2 regions of the Diaphorobacter sp. J5-51 genome follow, and region 1 is predicted to be linked to the other one. Evidence: predicted binding sites of a transcription regulator. Region 1 holds the regulator's gene; the other holds the start of a gene.
What was found. The regulator FNR, encoded in region 1, switches genes on or off when oxygen is low (the NO sensors DNR and NnrR bind a similar motif). The targets are predictions, from matches to a motif close to TTGATNNNNATCAA.

Region 1 (7,546 bases):
AGCGTCCAAAGGGGGCGCAATGCCGAGGTGCTTTGCCCCAGCCATGCGAGTTGCTCCATGGCCAGCGCAACCACCGCCCCTGCGGCGCCGTAACCGATCAGGCGCCCCACGTGAAACTGCGCTACCCGTTGGAAGATTCCGCGACGGGACGCCCATTGAATGGTGTGGGTGGCGTCCGGCGTGCCACCCAGCCCCGTAAGCGCCGCGCAGGGAACAGAACACATCGCCAAACAGTGTGCCCCTCCCATCAACCCCATCAGGAAGGCCGTCGTGGCCAGCGTCCACAGCATGGGTCAAATAATCCGGGAAAAGCGAGCGCGGTTGCGGTCAGCCTGTAGATACTTGTCGAACACCATGGCCACGCCGCGCACGAAATACCACCCCATGGGCGTAACTTCAACGCCCTCATCACTGATTTTCACCAAGCCCTGAGCCGCCATTTCTTGCAGTTGCTGTAATTCCGCATCGAAATAACTGCGGAAATCAATCAGCCAAGACTGTTCCAACGGCTCAAACAGCAACTCACCTTGGCACATCAACGCCATGATGACTGCGCGACGCACCAAGTCGTCCTTGGTCAACGCCAGCCCGCGCACCACAGGCAAATGCCCCTGGTTAATGCAGTCGTAATACTCGTCCAGCGTTTTCACGTTTTGGCTGTAAGTAGCGCCCACGCGCCCGATGGCAGAAACGCCCAGACCAATCAGGTCGCAATCGGGCTGCGTGCTATAGCCTTGGAAGTTGCGGTGCAGCCTGCCTTGCCGCTTGGCCACCGCCAGCGCATCGTCTGGCAGCGCAAAATGGTCCATGCCCACGTAGACGTAGCCGGCTTCTTGGAACACATCAAGTGACCGGGCCAACATGGACACCTTGGCCGAAGCCATGGGCAACTCGGCCGTGATGATGCGTCGCTGCGATTTGAAGCGTTCTGGCAAGTGAGCGTACGCATACAGCGCGATCCGGTCTGGCCGCAGCTCGGCTACCTGCTCCAAGGTGCGATCAAACGACTCCGGTGTCTGGCGCGGCAGCCCGTAGATCAAATCCACGTTCACCGATTCAAACCCGAGCTTCCGAGCCGCATCGACCAACGCGAACACCTTTTCGGCAGGCTGAATGCGGTGCACGGCCTTTTGTACTTCAGGGTCGAAATCCTGCACGCCAAAGCTCAGGCGATTGAAACCCAGCTCCGCCAACAATCCCAGCCGCGCTTCATCCACGGTCCGAGGGTCCACTTCTATGGAGTACTCCCCCCCCGGAACGAGGACGAAACTGCGCCTCAGCATGCCCATCAGTTCGCGCAAACCGTCATCCGTCAGAAAAGTAGGCGTGCCTCCGCCGAAATGCAGCTGGCTCACATGCTGACCCACACCGCAGTGCGCCGTATGCAGGTCGATTTCACGGCTGAGGTAACGCAAGTAGACCTCTGCCCGCTCTGGATGCCGAGTAATGATCTTGTTACACGCGCAGTAATAGCACAGCGATTCACAAAACGGGATGTGGACATAAAGCGACAAAGGCATCGCCTTGGCTACCGAACCCACGCGACGCTGCTGCAGCGCAAGAATGTATTCCCGCTCTCCAAAGGCTTCGACAAAGCGATCAGCAGTCGGATAAGAGGTGTAGCGCGGCCCTGGAACGTCAAAGCGACGCAGGAGCTCTGTTGTAACAACGGTCATGACGGGATTCCTTGCACTTTCACATCACTGTGCCGTAGAGTCCCCCATGAGTCCTTGACGTTGATCAAGCGCCCATAAGGTCCTTGTGGCGACAATTTGACTTCGGCTCAAAGTCGTCCAACGGCCTACGGCATTCCATGTCTCCCAGCCGTTCAGAGGTAAGCTCAAGCCATGAACAGGGTTCCCATGCATACGAATCTCCAGACCATCAAAGTTGCCTGCTCAAACTGCAATCTGCGTGAGCTGTGCATGCCCGTGGGTCTGGACGACCAGCAACTCAAGCGCATCGATGACATTGTTGCTGTACGACGCAAGATCAAGCGTGGCGGCACGCTTTTCCGGAACGGTGAACCCTTCACATCCCTTTTTGCCATCCGCACCGGATTCTTCAAGACCTGTGTCGCCACCGAAGACGGTCGCGACCAAGTGACGGGTTTTCAAATGGCGGGCGAGATCATCGGCCTGGATGGCATCGTGAGCGACCGTCACACTTGCGATGCGGTAGCGCTTGAAGACGCCGAAGTATGCGTCATGCCTTTCGATCGTATTGAAGAGTTGTCGCGCGAAGTAACGGCACTACAGCACCATGTGCACAAGATCATGAGCCGCGAGATTGTTCGCGAGCATGGGGTCATGCTGTTGCTGGGGAGTATGCGTGCCGAGGAACGCCTTGCCGCATTCCTGTTGAATCTCGTACAACGCTTGCATGCCCGGGGTTTCTCACAATCCGAATTGGTGCTGCGCATGACACGCGAAGAGATCGGCAGCTACCTGGGATTGAAACTGGAAACCGTCAGCCGCACGTTTTCCAAGTTCGTGGAAGAAGGCATTGTCGAAGTCAAGCAGCGCCACGTGCGCATACTGGATACGGATGCGCTCAAGGGCATCGTGAACAGCCAGCAGGCCTGCCACTAAGGCAGACTCAGGGACAGGCTCAGGGACAGGCTCAGGGACAGGCTCAGGCGGTCGGGTCGTCGTCGCCCGGCACCTGGTCGCGGTTCAGCTCCCGCGACGACATCGCCAGCAGCGCGGTCAGCGCGCCAGAGCCCATGGACACCGCCCAGAACACAAAGAACGCCACGGTATAGACGCCCAGGCGCGACAGCGCCAGCGGCTGGCCAAACCAGTGCAGGTCCTCCGGGTCCACCATGGCAAACACCAGCATCTCCAGCACGCACGCCGTCAAAAAGGCGGGCCAGACAATCCACATCAGTCGTTGCGTCCACATGCTTGCGGTCTCCTGCCGGGGGCGCGCTCAGCGCGGCTGGTCCTGCACGGGCGTGGCCGCGTGGTTGCGGCCCTTCATGGCCGGGGCCAGGCTTTTTTCGGGGTTTTCGAGCGTCTTGTTGATCTCGATACCCTGGCGGTAATAGTCCTCGGCCACCACCGGGTCGGGCCGCGACACGGCCAGCCACAGGGTGACAAAGCCCGCAATGATGACGATGACCGGCCCGGCAATGACGAGCCAGACATGGCCAAACTTCCACCACGGCTCAGGCGTGGTCTCCAGAGTAGGGCTTGCAGGCATGGCGGGGTGAACTCCTGGTAATCAGTGGCAAAAAAAACAGGCTCAGCGCGGCACCAGGAACACGGACTTTTCCGTCACATGGGCGGCGCTGCCCAGGGCCTGCACATCAAACTGCACCGCGTGCGAGCCCGGCGGCACCGTGCCATACGGTATCTGCAGCCGCACCGCCACCCAGCGGGACTCGGCGGCGGCAATCTCGACCTCGGCGTCCGAGGCCACAGCGAGCCCCTCAAGCCCGCGTGCGCTGATGCGGTAGCGCTGGGGGCCTTCGGTGGCATTCATGATCTGCAGCCGGTAAATGTTCTCCAGCTTGCCACCTGCCACGATGCGCGAGAGCGCAGCGCGGTCCCGCACCACGTCCACCTTCAGCGGTGTGCGCGTGACCAGGCTGGCCAGCATGGCCACGCACAGCGCCACCAGCACGGCGGTGTAGATCAGCACGCGGGGCCGCAGCACGCGCCGCAGCATCTGCGACTGGCTCCAGCGCTTGGCCACACCGTTCTGCGTAGAAAAACGGATCAGCCCGCGCGGGTACTGCATCTTGTCCATCACGGTGTTGCAGGCATCCACGCACAGGCCGCAGCCAATGCACTCGTACTGCAGGCCATCGCGGATGTCGATGCCCACGGGGCAGACCTGCACGCACAGCGTGCAGTCGATGCAGTCGCCCAGCCCCTGGGCCTTGTAGTCGATGTCCTTCTTGCGCGGGGCTCGGGGCTCGCCGCGCTCGGGGTCGTAGCTGACGATCAGGGTGTCGCGGTCGAACATGGCGCTTTGAAAGCGCGCATAGGGGCACATGTGCTTGCAGACCTGCTCACGCATGTAGCCCGCGTTGCCGTAAGTGGCAAAGCCGTAGAACAGCACCCAGAAGATCTGCCAGCCGCCCTGCAAGGCCAGCAGCTCGGCGCCCAGCTCGCGGATGGGCACGAAGTAGCCCACGAAGGTGAAGCCCGTCCACAGCGCCACCGCAATCCACACCACCTGCTTGAGGAATTTCTTGCGGATTTTTTCAAAGGTCCAGGGGCCATGGTCCAGGCGCAGGCGGGCACTGCGATCGCCTTCGATCTTGTGCTCGATCCACATGAACATTTCGGTATAGACCGTTTGCGGGCAGGTAAAGCCGCACCACAGCCGCCCTGCCACCGCCGTGAACAGGAACAACGCCAGCGCCGAGATGATGAGCAGGCCCGTGAGGTAGATGAAATCCTGCGGGTAAAGAACCAGCCCGAAGATGTAAAACCGCCGCGCACCCAGGTCAAAAAGGACCATCTGGCGCTGCCCCCATTCCAGCCATGGCAGGCCATAAAAGACCAGCTGCGTGAGGAACACCATGGCCCAGCGCCAGCGCGAGAGCAGGCCGCTGATGGAGCGCGGGTAGATCTTTTTCTGCGCCTCGTACAGCGACACCATCTCCGCCTGGGACGAATCCCCGGCGGCGACCGGCGTGATGGGAATGACCTTGCGCGGGGGCTTCTCGCTGGATGATGTCATGGTGAAGGTGCAGTGCTCTACAAGTGTCAGGTTACAGCGTTACTGCGCCGCCGCCTGCTGACGCCCGGAAAGACCCCAGACATAGGCCGACAGCACCCCAATCTGCGCCTCGGTCAGCTTGCCGGCCTGGGCGGGCATTTCGTTGACCTTGCCGTTGTTGATCATGGCGGTGATCGTGGCCTCGCCCCAGCCGTGCAGCCAGATGTCATCGGTCAGGTTGGGCGCGCCCAGGGCCTGGTTGCCCTTGCCGTCCATGCCGTGGCAGGCAGCGCAGACGCCAAACTTGGACTTGCCCAGCGAGGCGCGCAGCGAGTCGTGCGGGCTGCCCGACAGGCTCAGCACGTAGTGCGACAGGTTGCGCACGTCTTCGGGCGAGCCCACAGCGGCGGCCAGCGGAGGCATGTTGCCGACACGGCCCTTCTCGATCGTCTCGCGGATCTTCTCGGGGGTTCCGCCATGCAGCCAATCGGCATCGGCCAGATTGGGGAAGCCCTTGCTGCCGCGGGCATCGGAACCATGACACTGCGCGCAGTTGTTCATGAACAGGCGCTCGCCAATGGCCATGGCCTGCGGGTCCTTGGCCATGTCTTCAGGCTTCATGGCCGAAAAGCGCGCATACAGCGGCTCCAGCTCGGTCTTGGCCTTGTTCATCTCGGCCTCGTACTCGCCCAGCTGGGTCCAGCCCAGCTTGCCCGCATAGGTGCCCAGGCCGGGGTACGCCGCCAGGTAGCCCAGGCCAAAGACGATGGTGATGACGAACAGCCACACCCACCAGCGCGGCAGGGGGTTGTTCATTTCGACCAAATCCTCGTCCCAGACGTGGCCCGTGGTGTTGTCGGCCGTGGCCGAAACCTTCTTACGGCCGGTCATCCACAGCAGGATGCCGCAGCCGACGATGCCAACCAAGGTCAGCGTGGTCACAAAGAGCGACCAGAAGTTGCTGGTGAAATCACTCATGAGGTGTTCTCGTTCTGGTGGGGGTCAATCTTGATCAAACGGCAGCTGCTCCGCCTCATCGAACCGGGTCTTGTTGCGGGCGCTGTAGGCCCAAACCCAGATACCGACAAAACAGGCCATCGAAGCCAGCGTGACGACAATGCGCATGGAAGTAACGTCCATGGTGTTTCTCCTTGGCTAACGGTTGTCGGGCTTACTTGAGCGCACGGCCCATGACCTGCAGGTAGGCAATCAGGGCTTCCATCTCGGTCTTGCCCTTCACCTCGTCACCGGCCTTGGCGATCTGCTCGTCGGTGTAAGGCACGCCCACGGTGCGCAGCGCCTTCATGCGCGGTGCCACGCTGGCGGGGTCCACCGCGTTTTTCTCCAGCCAGGGATAGGCGGGCATGTTGGACTCGGGCACCACGTCGCGCGGGTTGACGAGGTGGATGCGGTGCCACTCGTCGCTGTACTTGCCGCCCACGCGGTGCAGGTCAGGCCCGGTGCGCTTGCTGCCCCACTGGAAGGGGTGGTCATAGACGAACTCGCCCGCCACCGAATAGTGGCCGTAGCGCAGGGTCTCAGCGCGGAAGGGGCGGATCATCTGCGTGTGGCAGTTGTAGCAGCCCTCACGGATGTAGATGTCGCGCCCCACCAGCTGCATGGCGTTGTAGGGCTCCACACCCTTGACCGCCTCGGTCGTGGACTTCTGGAAGAACAGGGGCACGATCTCGACCAGACCACCAATGGCGATCACGATCAGGATCAGCACGATCATCAGGAAGTTGTTGGTTTCCACCTTTTCGTGGGTGAAGCCGGTCGAAGCAGATGTGTTGTTGTTGGACATGGGTAAAGCTCCTTCGGACTCAGGCGTGTGCCGCGTTCACGGCAGGGATTGCCACCTTGACCGAACGGCCGGAGATCGCAGTCATCCACACATTCCATGCCATCACGATCATCCCGCCCAGGTACAGCAGGCCACCGGACACACGGATCACGTAGAAGGGATAGGTCGCCTTCACGCTTTCAACGAAGGTGTAGGTCAGTGTGCCGTCGGGGTTGATGGCGCGCCACATCAGGCCCTGCATCACACCGGCAATCCACATCGCGGCGATGTACAGCACGATGCCGATGGTCGCCATCCAGAAGTGCAGCTCGATCGCCTTGACGGAGTGCATCTTGTCCTTGCCGAACAAGCGGGGCACCAGGTAGTACAGCGAACCCATAGAGATCAGGCCCACCCAGCCCAACGCGCCGGAGTGCACGTGGCCGACGGTCCAGTCGGTGTAGTGGCTCAGGGCGTTGACGGTCTTGATGGACATCATCGGGCCCTCGAACGTGGACATGCCGTAGAACGACAGCGACACGATCAGGAAGCGCAGGATGGGGTCGTCACGCAGCTTGTGCCATGCGCCCGACAGCGTCATGATGCCGTTGATCATGCCGCCCCAGCTGGGAGCCAGCAGGATGAGCGAGAACACCATGCCCACGGACTGCGTCCAGTCGGGCAGCGCGGTGTAGTGCAGGTGGTGCGGGCCGGCCCACATGTAGGTGAAGATCAGGGCCCAGAAGTGCACGATGGACAGGCGGTAGCTATACACCGGACGGCCTGCCTGCTTGGGGATGAAGTAGTACATCATCCCGAGGAAACCCGCCGTCAGCAGAAAGCCCACGGCATTGTGGCCGTACCACCACTGCACCATGGCGTCCTGCACGCCCGCATAGGCCGAGTAGCTCTTCATGAAGCCCGCCGGAATCGCCACGTTGTTGACGATGTGCAGCAGCGCGATGGCCAGGATGTAGGCGCCAAAGAACCAGTTGGCCACGTAGATGTGCTTGACCTTGCGGACGCCGATGGTGCCGAAAAACACAATGGCGTAGGCCACCCAGACGACGGTGATCAGGATGTCGATCG
Region 2 (7,546 bases), on a different contig from region 1:
CCGCTGCTCACGGGGCCGGCGGCCATGTCCACCGTGGTGATCTACGCCGACCGCGCGCAGAGCATCTGGCAGCACCTGGCGCTGGTGGGCTACGGCGTGGTGGTGGGCGCGGCCACGGCGCTGTGCTTTGCACTGGCCGAGCCCATCGAGCGCGTGCTCGGCAAGACGGGCATCAACGTGATGACGCGGCTCATGGGACTGATCCTCGCGGCGCTGGCCGTGGAGGTGATGGCCGACGGGCTGAGCAAGCTGTTCCCGGTGCTGGCCGCGCGTTCATAGCGGTCAGGCCGTGGCCTCGATGCGGTTGCGCCCCGCGTGCTTGGCACGGTAAAGGCAGCGGTCCACCGTTTCCAGGAACCGCTTGGAGTCATCCTGCGTGCCGGGCAGGGCCGTGCCCATGCCCACGCTCACCGTGAGCTGCTGGCCCAGGGGCGAAGCCGCATGGACGATACCGGCGTGGGCCACCTCCTGCATGCAGCGCTGCGCCACCGCGCGCGCGGAAGATGCATCCGCGCCGGGCAGCAGCAGCACGAACTCCTCGCCGCCGTAGCGCGCCAGGCAGTCGCGCGGGCGGTGGGCGGCCTGCTGCAGCGCGCGGGCCACGCGCCGCAGGCACTCGTCGCCCTCCACGTGGCCGTACTGGTCGTTGTAGCTCTTGAAGAAATCCACATCGAACATCAGCAGCGACAGCGGCTCGCCGGTGCGCTGCGCCTCCTGCCATTCGCGCTCGTACACCGCGTCGAACTTGCGGCGGTTGTTCACGCCCGTGAGCCCGTCGCGGAATGACAGTTCCTGCAGCTCCTGCTGCAGTTGCAGCAGCTGGTGTTCGTTCTGCTTGCGCTCGGTGATGTCGAACATGAAGCCCACGAGCGACACCACATTGCCCTGCAAGTCGCGCACCACATGCACCACGTCGCGGATCCACACGTAATCCCCACCCGTGGTGAGCGCGCGGTAGTCCGCCTCGTGGTCCACGCCCGACTGGGACTGCGAAATGCAGAAGTTGACCACCCGGTCCCGGTCGTCGGGGTGCATGCGGTCGGCCCAATCCTGCACGGTGCGCCAGCTGGTGGGCTCCCAGCCCAGCAGGTCCTCGATCTGCGGCCCGATGTAGGCAAAGGTCGCCGTGGCCCAGTCGATCTTCCACGGAATGGCGCGCGTGGATTCGAGCAGGGTGCGATAGAGCGCGCTTTCGGGTGGTTCATGCGGCGTCATGGGGGCTCCGGCTGGCCGTGAAAACGCAGCAAGCTTAGCAGGGCGACGCGACAGCGGCCGTGGCGGGCGCGGGACGCCACGCCGCGCCACTCCGGCACAACCTGTCGCCAAGCGCCACACGCACCCGGCGCGGCGCCGCACCGCCCCAGTTTTGCAGTTCTGCTGAGCCGGCCGATCGTTCAGGCCACGGCGGCGGGCTGGGCGGGGGTGTCGTCACCCGAAGAGCAGGCCCCACCGCAGCCGTGGATCAGATCGTCGGGCAGCGCGCCCGGCTTCTGCACGCTGCCCGTGGCGGGGTCGAAGCCCACGCGGCGCAGGTGCTGGGCGAGGGACGCGTCCATGGCGTCCGTATGCTGGGGGAACCATACGGCCAGCTCTGCAGCCATCTCGCGCAGGACATGCAGCTCGCCCTGGCGCGCGCGGTCGGTGCCCTCGCGCATGATCTTGAGCACCACCTGGTGCTGCGTGCTGTGGCAGTTGCCCGCGGCAAAGCGGGTGGCCTGCATCCAGCGGTCCTCCTGGGCGAAGTGGGCGTCGGTGTGCGCCACCAGGTCTTCCCAGGCACCGATAAGCGCCACGTCATCGGCGCTCTCCACGGCCTGCAGCAGTGCCACGAATTCCTGGTGCGTGTGGTCCATCTGCGGCAGATCCAGTGCGAGTTCCTCGGACCATTGCAATGCGGCCATGGGCGGTCTTTCCTTCCTGTGCGGCGTTGTGAAGCGGCGCGAGCTTAAGAAAAACCGCCACCGGCGGTATTGACACATGTCATGTCGGTGCCGCTCGTGGGGACAAAAAAAGCCCCGCCAGAGGCGGGGCTGCACGTGTTTGCCGGTTTATTGGCCGTGGGTGCGCTTGGCATCGGCCACGCACTTGTCCTTGGCGTCACCGCTCATGGTGTCGCAGCGCTCCTTCGCAGCCTTGTAGTTGGCTTCGCGCTGGGCCTCTGCGGCGTCCTTCTTGGCCTCTGCGACATCGGCGCGCTTCTCGGCGGTGGAGTCGGCGGGCTTGGCCTGCGCGCGCTGCACCTTGGCGTTTTCCTTGGCGGCCACATGGGCGGCCTTGGCGTCCTTCACGCAAATGTCCTTGGCGTCGCCCTTCTGGTCGTCGCATTTTTCCTTGGCCACTTCATAGTCAGCGTCGGCACGGGCCTCGTTCACGTTGTAGGTGGCCTTGTCGCTGGGCTTGTACTGGGCTTCCAACTCGGCCTTGGCCACTTTCTCGCGGCCCTTGGCCTCCTTCATGCAGACGTCCTTGGCGTTGCCCTTCAGGGTGTCGCACTGCGCCTTGGCGGCCTTGTAGTCAGCGCCGATGCGGTCCTTACCGGCGTTGTATTCCTCCTTGGTCATGGCCATGCCCGAAGTGGCCATCAGGGCAGCGGCCGCCAGGGCCAGCAGATTGCGTGCGTTTTTCATGGAATGTCCTCCAGATGAATGTGATGGAAATTGGATCCCGCAGGGCGCGCGAGTCGTGCCCCTGCGGCGCGTTGCGTCAGTCGTAGCGGAAGTCGGGGTTGCGCTGTTCCCAGCCCTTGAGCTGTTCCTCGGCTGCCTCCCGGGCCAGCCCGTGGCGCTCCTGCAGCTTGCCCAGCAGCTGGTCGCGCTTGCCGGCGATGACGTCCAAATCGTCGTCGGTCAGCTTGCCCCATTGCTCCTTCACTTTGCCCTTGAACTGCTTCCAGTTGCCTTCAATGCGGTCTTCGTTCATACGTCACTCTCCTGTGGCGGTTGTTGAGGGATCGCCTGCCTGGCCCCTGTACGGCGCCGGGCATTGCGAGGCGATGAATGGACTCTAGGCAGGTGCCCGGCGGCAGCGCGTCGGTGCGCGCACGCAAGCCGCGTCAGCCCAGGGCGACAGCGGCACGTAGGCCTGCGCCCCGTCGCCGGTGCGCGGTGGGCAAAAAAAAGAGACATGCGCAGCATGTCTCTGGGGGTGGGAAGGGCGCAGGCGCTCAGCGGCCGGACTGCTCCACCCATGCGGCCAGTTCTTCGGCCACCTGGGCCGCCGCATCGGCCAGGGCCTTGGCGCCGCCGGCGGCATCGGGCGTGGCGGCATCGCGCCGCGCCACGAACACCCGCTGCGCGACCAGCGTCTCACCCGCAGTGCTCGCGTCGGCCAGCACGGCGCGCACACGCACCAGGCCGGCGCTCACCTGGGGCGCGCCGAACACATGGCTGAACTCCTCCAGCTCCAGGCGCAGCACGCTGGGCATGCGGCCGCGCTCCAGCAACACGGCCATGCCGTCGTCGCCTGAGAGCACCGCGCGGCGCTGGCCCAGGCGCTCGCGCACCGCCTGGTGCAGCAGCACGGCGGGCGGCAGGCTCCAGCGCGCCTGGGTGTAGGGGCGCAGTTGCTGGGCGTTGGTATAGGCCAGCCGGTACAGCAGCGCGGTGCTGCCCTCGGGCAGGCCCGTGGCGGTCACCTCGGCCAGCGCGATCGGCGGCAGCGGCGCGCTGGCCGCGGGGCCCGGCGCCTGCAAGGGGCCGGGGCCGAAGTCGTACACATCGGCGCGCACCGGCGGCTCGGGGAGGATGGAGCAGCCCGCCACCAGGGCCAGGGATGCTAAGCAAAATATGGCCTTAGCGCTTATCTGATAAGCGCTAGCAGCTATCTTTTTGATAGTCATCATAGGGTCCTTGCAATGCGTCAGGGCTGCGCTGCGGGGGCGGTGAAACCGGGCTCGCCCGGTCCCGCGGCCGAGCGACCGGGCCCGTAGATGAGCGACTGCGGGTTGTCGTTGATACCCGAGGCCGTGCGGCCCAGGCGGCGTGCGGCGCGCGCGGTCTCGTCGGCCGCATGGTTGATGCGCGGCAGCGTGACGCGGCCGAAGCGGTCGGCCGCGCCGGCCAGCGACTTGGCGCCCGCGGCGATCTCGTCGAGCGCGCCGCCCTCGGCCTGCAGCGTGCGGATGGCCTGGCTGACGTCGTTGGCGGCCGTGGCCGCGCTGCTGCCCGCCTGGCGCAGCGCCTGCAGGGTCTGCTGCGTGTCCTGCACCAGCGGCGGCACGCCCGCCAGCGCGGGGTCCAGCCGGGTGGTCACGGTGTTGTCCAGGCGGCGCGCGAGCTGGTCGATGCTGCCCGCCGCGTCGCCCAACTGCTTCAGTGCCGTGGAAAAGCGCTGCTGGTTCTCGTCGCCCAGCAGGGTGTTGATGCGCTGCGTGGCCTCCTGCACCTGGCCCAGGATGGCCGGGCCCTGCTCGGCCAGTTGGCTGAACGAGGAGCTGTGCAGCGGCAGGCGCGGCAGGCCGCTGGCGCCCGGCGGCGGCGCGGGCAGCGGCGCCTCCGCGTCGTCCAGCTGCACATGGGCCAGGCCCGTCACGCCCTGGTAGCCCAGTGTGGCGAAGGTGGTGGGGCTGATGGGCGCGTCCGCATTCACGGCGATACGGATCAGCACGTTGCCCGAGACCTGCGGGTCAAAACCGATGTGCATGACCTTGCCTACGGCCACGCCCTTGTAGCGCACGGCTGCCTGGGGCTGCAGGCCGCTCACGCTGTCCTTGCTGGACAGCTCGTAGAGCTGGTAATCGGTCTGGTCGCGCGTGAGCCACATGCCGAGGCCGGCCAGCAGCGCCGCCACGGCGATCACGAAAATGCCTGCGGCCAGGGCATGGGACTTGTTTTCCATCAGGCTTCCTTGGACGAAGAGGCGGCGGGCGGCTGGGCCATGGCACGGCGGCCGCGTTCTCCGAGAAAAAAGTGGTGAATGAAGGGATGGTCGAAGCGCGCGACCTCCTGCGGCGTGCCGGTGACGATGACGCGCCGGTCGGCCAGCACGGCCACGCGCGTGGACAGGGCGTACAGGGTATCCAGATCGTGCGTGACCATGATCACCGTGAGGCCCAGCGCCGCATGCAGTTCGCGCAGCAGCGCGCAGAACTCGTCGGAACTGCTCGGGTCCAGCCCCGCCGTGGGCTCGTCCAGCAGCAGCAGCGGCGGGTCCATGATGAGCGCGCGCGCCAGGGCCACGCGCTTGATCATGCCGCCCGAAAGGTCCGCCGGCATGCGCGTGGCGTGCTCGGGCTTGAGCCCCGCCAGGCGCAGCTTGACCATGGCCGCGTCGTTGACCAGCGCGGGCGGCAGCGTGCCCAGCTCGCGCAGCGCGAAAGCAATGTTGTCCAGCACGTTGAAGGCCGAGAACAGCGCCCCGTGCTGGAACAGCATGCCCACGCGGCTGCTGGCGCGCTCGCCGCCGACCAGCTCAGTCGCCGAGCGGCCCAGCACCTCCACGCTGCCGCGCGTGGGCCGCGTGAGCCCCAGGATGTGGCGCAGCAACACCGTCTTGCCGGTGCCCGAGCCTCCCACGAGCGAGAGGATCTCGCCGCGCTGCACGGTGAGCTGCAGGTCGTCGTGCACCGTGAAGGCTTCGTCACCCCGGCCGAACACCGTGGCCAGGCCGCGGATGTCCACCACCGGCGGATCAACCACGGCCCGGGTGTCGGCGTCTGCGGCGGGGCGGGTGGCATCCATGGCTAGAAACCCACGTTCTTGAAAGCGACGGCGAACAGCGCGTCCACGATGATCACCATGGTGATGGCGCTCACCACCGAGGCGGTGGTGCCTTCGCCCAGGCTCTGGGTGTTGGGCTTGACGCGCAGCCCCCAGTGGCAGCCGATGAGCGCGATGAACACGCCAAACACCACCGACTTGGACATCGCCAGCCACAGGTTGGACACATTCACGGCGGCAGGCAGGGCCTGCGCGAAGTAGGCCGACGAGATGCCCATGGTCAGGTCCGCAGCCAGCATGCCGCCCGCCAGCGCCGCCAGCGTGGTCCACAGGGCCACCAGCGGCATGGCCAGCGCCAGCGCCAGCGCGCGCGGCATCACCAGGCGAAAACCGTGCGGTATGCCCATGACGCGCATGGCGTCCAGCTCCTCGGTGACGCGCATCACGCCGATCTGCGCGGTGATGGCCGAGCCCGATCGCCCCGCCACGAGGATGGCGCCCAGCATGGGCCCCAGCTCGCGGATCAGCGAGATGCCCAGGATGTTCACGATAAACGCTTCGGCGCCGAACTGCCGCAACTGCAGCGACATGAGATAGGCCAGCACCACGCCGATCAGGAAACCCACCAGCGCCGTAATGGGCAGCGCCGTGGCGCCCATGCGGTACAGGTGGCCCGAGATGTCGCGCCACGGCCCGCGCCGCGGGTTGCGCAGCAGGCGCAGTACGTCCAGCACCAGCTGGCCCACCAGTATCACCAGATGGCGCACATGGTCCAGCGCGTGCAGCACCAGCACACCCAGGCGGTCCACCTGGTCGCCCAGGCGCCAAGGCGCAGGGGGCTCGCAGGGGGTGGTGTACTGCGCCACGCGCTCCAGCATCTCACGCTGGTTCTCGGTCAGTTCCAGCTGCTCGGGCCAGGCGCGGCCCCAGTGGTTCCACAGGATCTGCGCGCCCACGTGGTCCAGACGCTGCACGCCTTGCAGGCTCCAGGCAACGCCGGGACCGCAGTCCTTGAGCTGCGCCGCCACCCGCCGCCAGGCCCGGCGGTCGGCAAAGGCCGCGGCCACCCAGTCGCCTTGCGGCTGGGCAAGGGGCCTGGCAGCGTGGTCCTGCACGACCGATGGAGGGTGGGTGACGGGCATGGTGGTCGGGAAAGAGGCCGGGCGACCGGCTGGCGCCGGCGCCACTGGCGGCACCCGCAGTTTTGCATATTCCGGCGGCCGCGCCGCGCACGGGGCTGACGCGGCGCATCATTCCACAGATTGGCGCGTGGCAAAAGCGAGGCCCGCCGGCGCTTGAAAAAACATCAAAAACCGGCCGTGACGCACCCGCAGCGCGCGCTGCCACTATCAAAAAGCGTAGCGCAGCGGGGTTTCCCTCTCGACACCCGAGTGCCGAATCGCACAATCGATTGCTGCACTGCGGCAGCCCCGGCGCTGGCGCGTTGCGCTCCTTCCCTGACGTGCGATCGGCATCCATGAGCGACACCACTTTCGACTACATCATCATCGGCGGCGGCACCGCCGGCGCCCTGCTGGCCAACCGGCTCAGCGCAGACCCCAAGAACCGTGTGCTGCTCGTGGAGGCCGGCCGCAGGGACGACTACCACTGGATCCACATTCCCGTGGGCTACCTGTATTGCATCGGCAACCCGCGCACCGACTGGCTCTATCACACCGAGGCCGACACCGGCCTGAACGGCCGCAGCCTGCGCTACCCGCGCGGCAAGGTGCTGGGCGGCTGCAGCAGCATCAACGGCATGATCTACATGCGTGGCCAGGCGCGCGACTACGACCAGTGGGCCCAGATCACGGGCGACGACGCCTGGCGCTGGGACAACGTGCTGCCCGCCTTTCGCCGCCACGAGGACCACTGGCGCCTGGACCAGC

Region 2: a site for FNR is predicted at 1,971-1,984, ahead of OX89_RS09210 (hemerythrin domain-containing protein). Genes of this name have one in related genera too.

The regions. Positions count from the first base shown of each region.
Region 1 covers NZ_JSYI01000085.1:21,498-29,043, reverse strand. The annotation lists gene OX89_RS12100 (sulfite exporter TauE/SafE family protein) at 1-290, opposite strand, end outside; gene hemN (oxygen-independent coproporphyrinogen III oxidase) at 294-1,676, opposite strand; gene fnr (fumarate/nitrate reduction transcriptional regulator Fnr) at 1,848-2,591, shown strand; gene OX89_RS12085 (hypothetical protein) at 2,635-2,904, opposite strand; gene OX89_RS12080 (FixH family protein) at 2,932-3,204, opposite strand; gene ccoG (cytochrome c oxidase accessory protein CcoG) at 3,247-4,695, opposite strand; gene ccoP (cytochrome-c oxidase, cbb3-type subunit III) at 4,735-5,652, opposite strand; gene OX89_RS12065 (cbb3-type cytochrome c oxidase subunit 3) at 5,677-5,814, opposite strand; gene ccoO (cytochrome-c oxidase, cbb3-type subunit II) at 5,846-6,478, opposite strand; gene ccoN (cytochrome-c oxidase, cbb3-type subunit I) at 6,498-7,546, opposite strand, start outside.
Region 2 covers NZ_JSYI01000070.1:32,676-40,221, reverse strand. The annotation lists gene OX89_RS09220 (MarC family protein) at 1-279, shown strand, start outside; gene OX89_RS09215 (sensor domain-containing diguanylate cyclase) at 283-1,215, opposite strand; gene OX89_RS09210 (hemerythrin domain-containing protein) at 1,395-1,901, opposite strand; gene OX89_RS09205 (hypothetical protein) at 2,049-2,627, opposite strand; gene OX89_RS09200 (CsbD family protein) at 2,704-2,919, opposite strand; gene OX89_RS09195 (ABC-type transport auxiliary lipoprotein family protein) at 3,164-3,841, opposite strand; gene OX89_RS09190 (MlaD family protein) at 3,859-4,836, opposite strand; gene OX89_RS09185 (ABC transporter ATP-binding protein) at 4,836-5,678, opposite strand; gene OX89_RS09180 (ABC transporter permease) at 5,681-6,799, opposite strand; gene OX89_RS09175 (GMC family oxidoreductase) at 7,135-7,546, shown strand, end outside.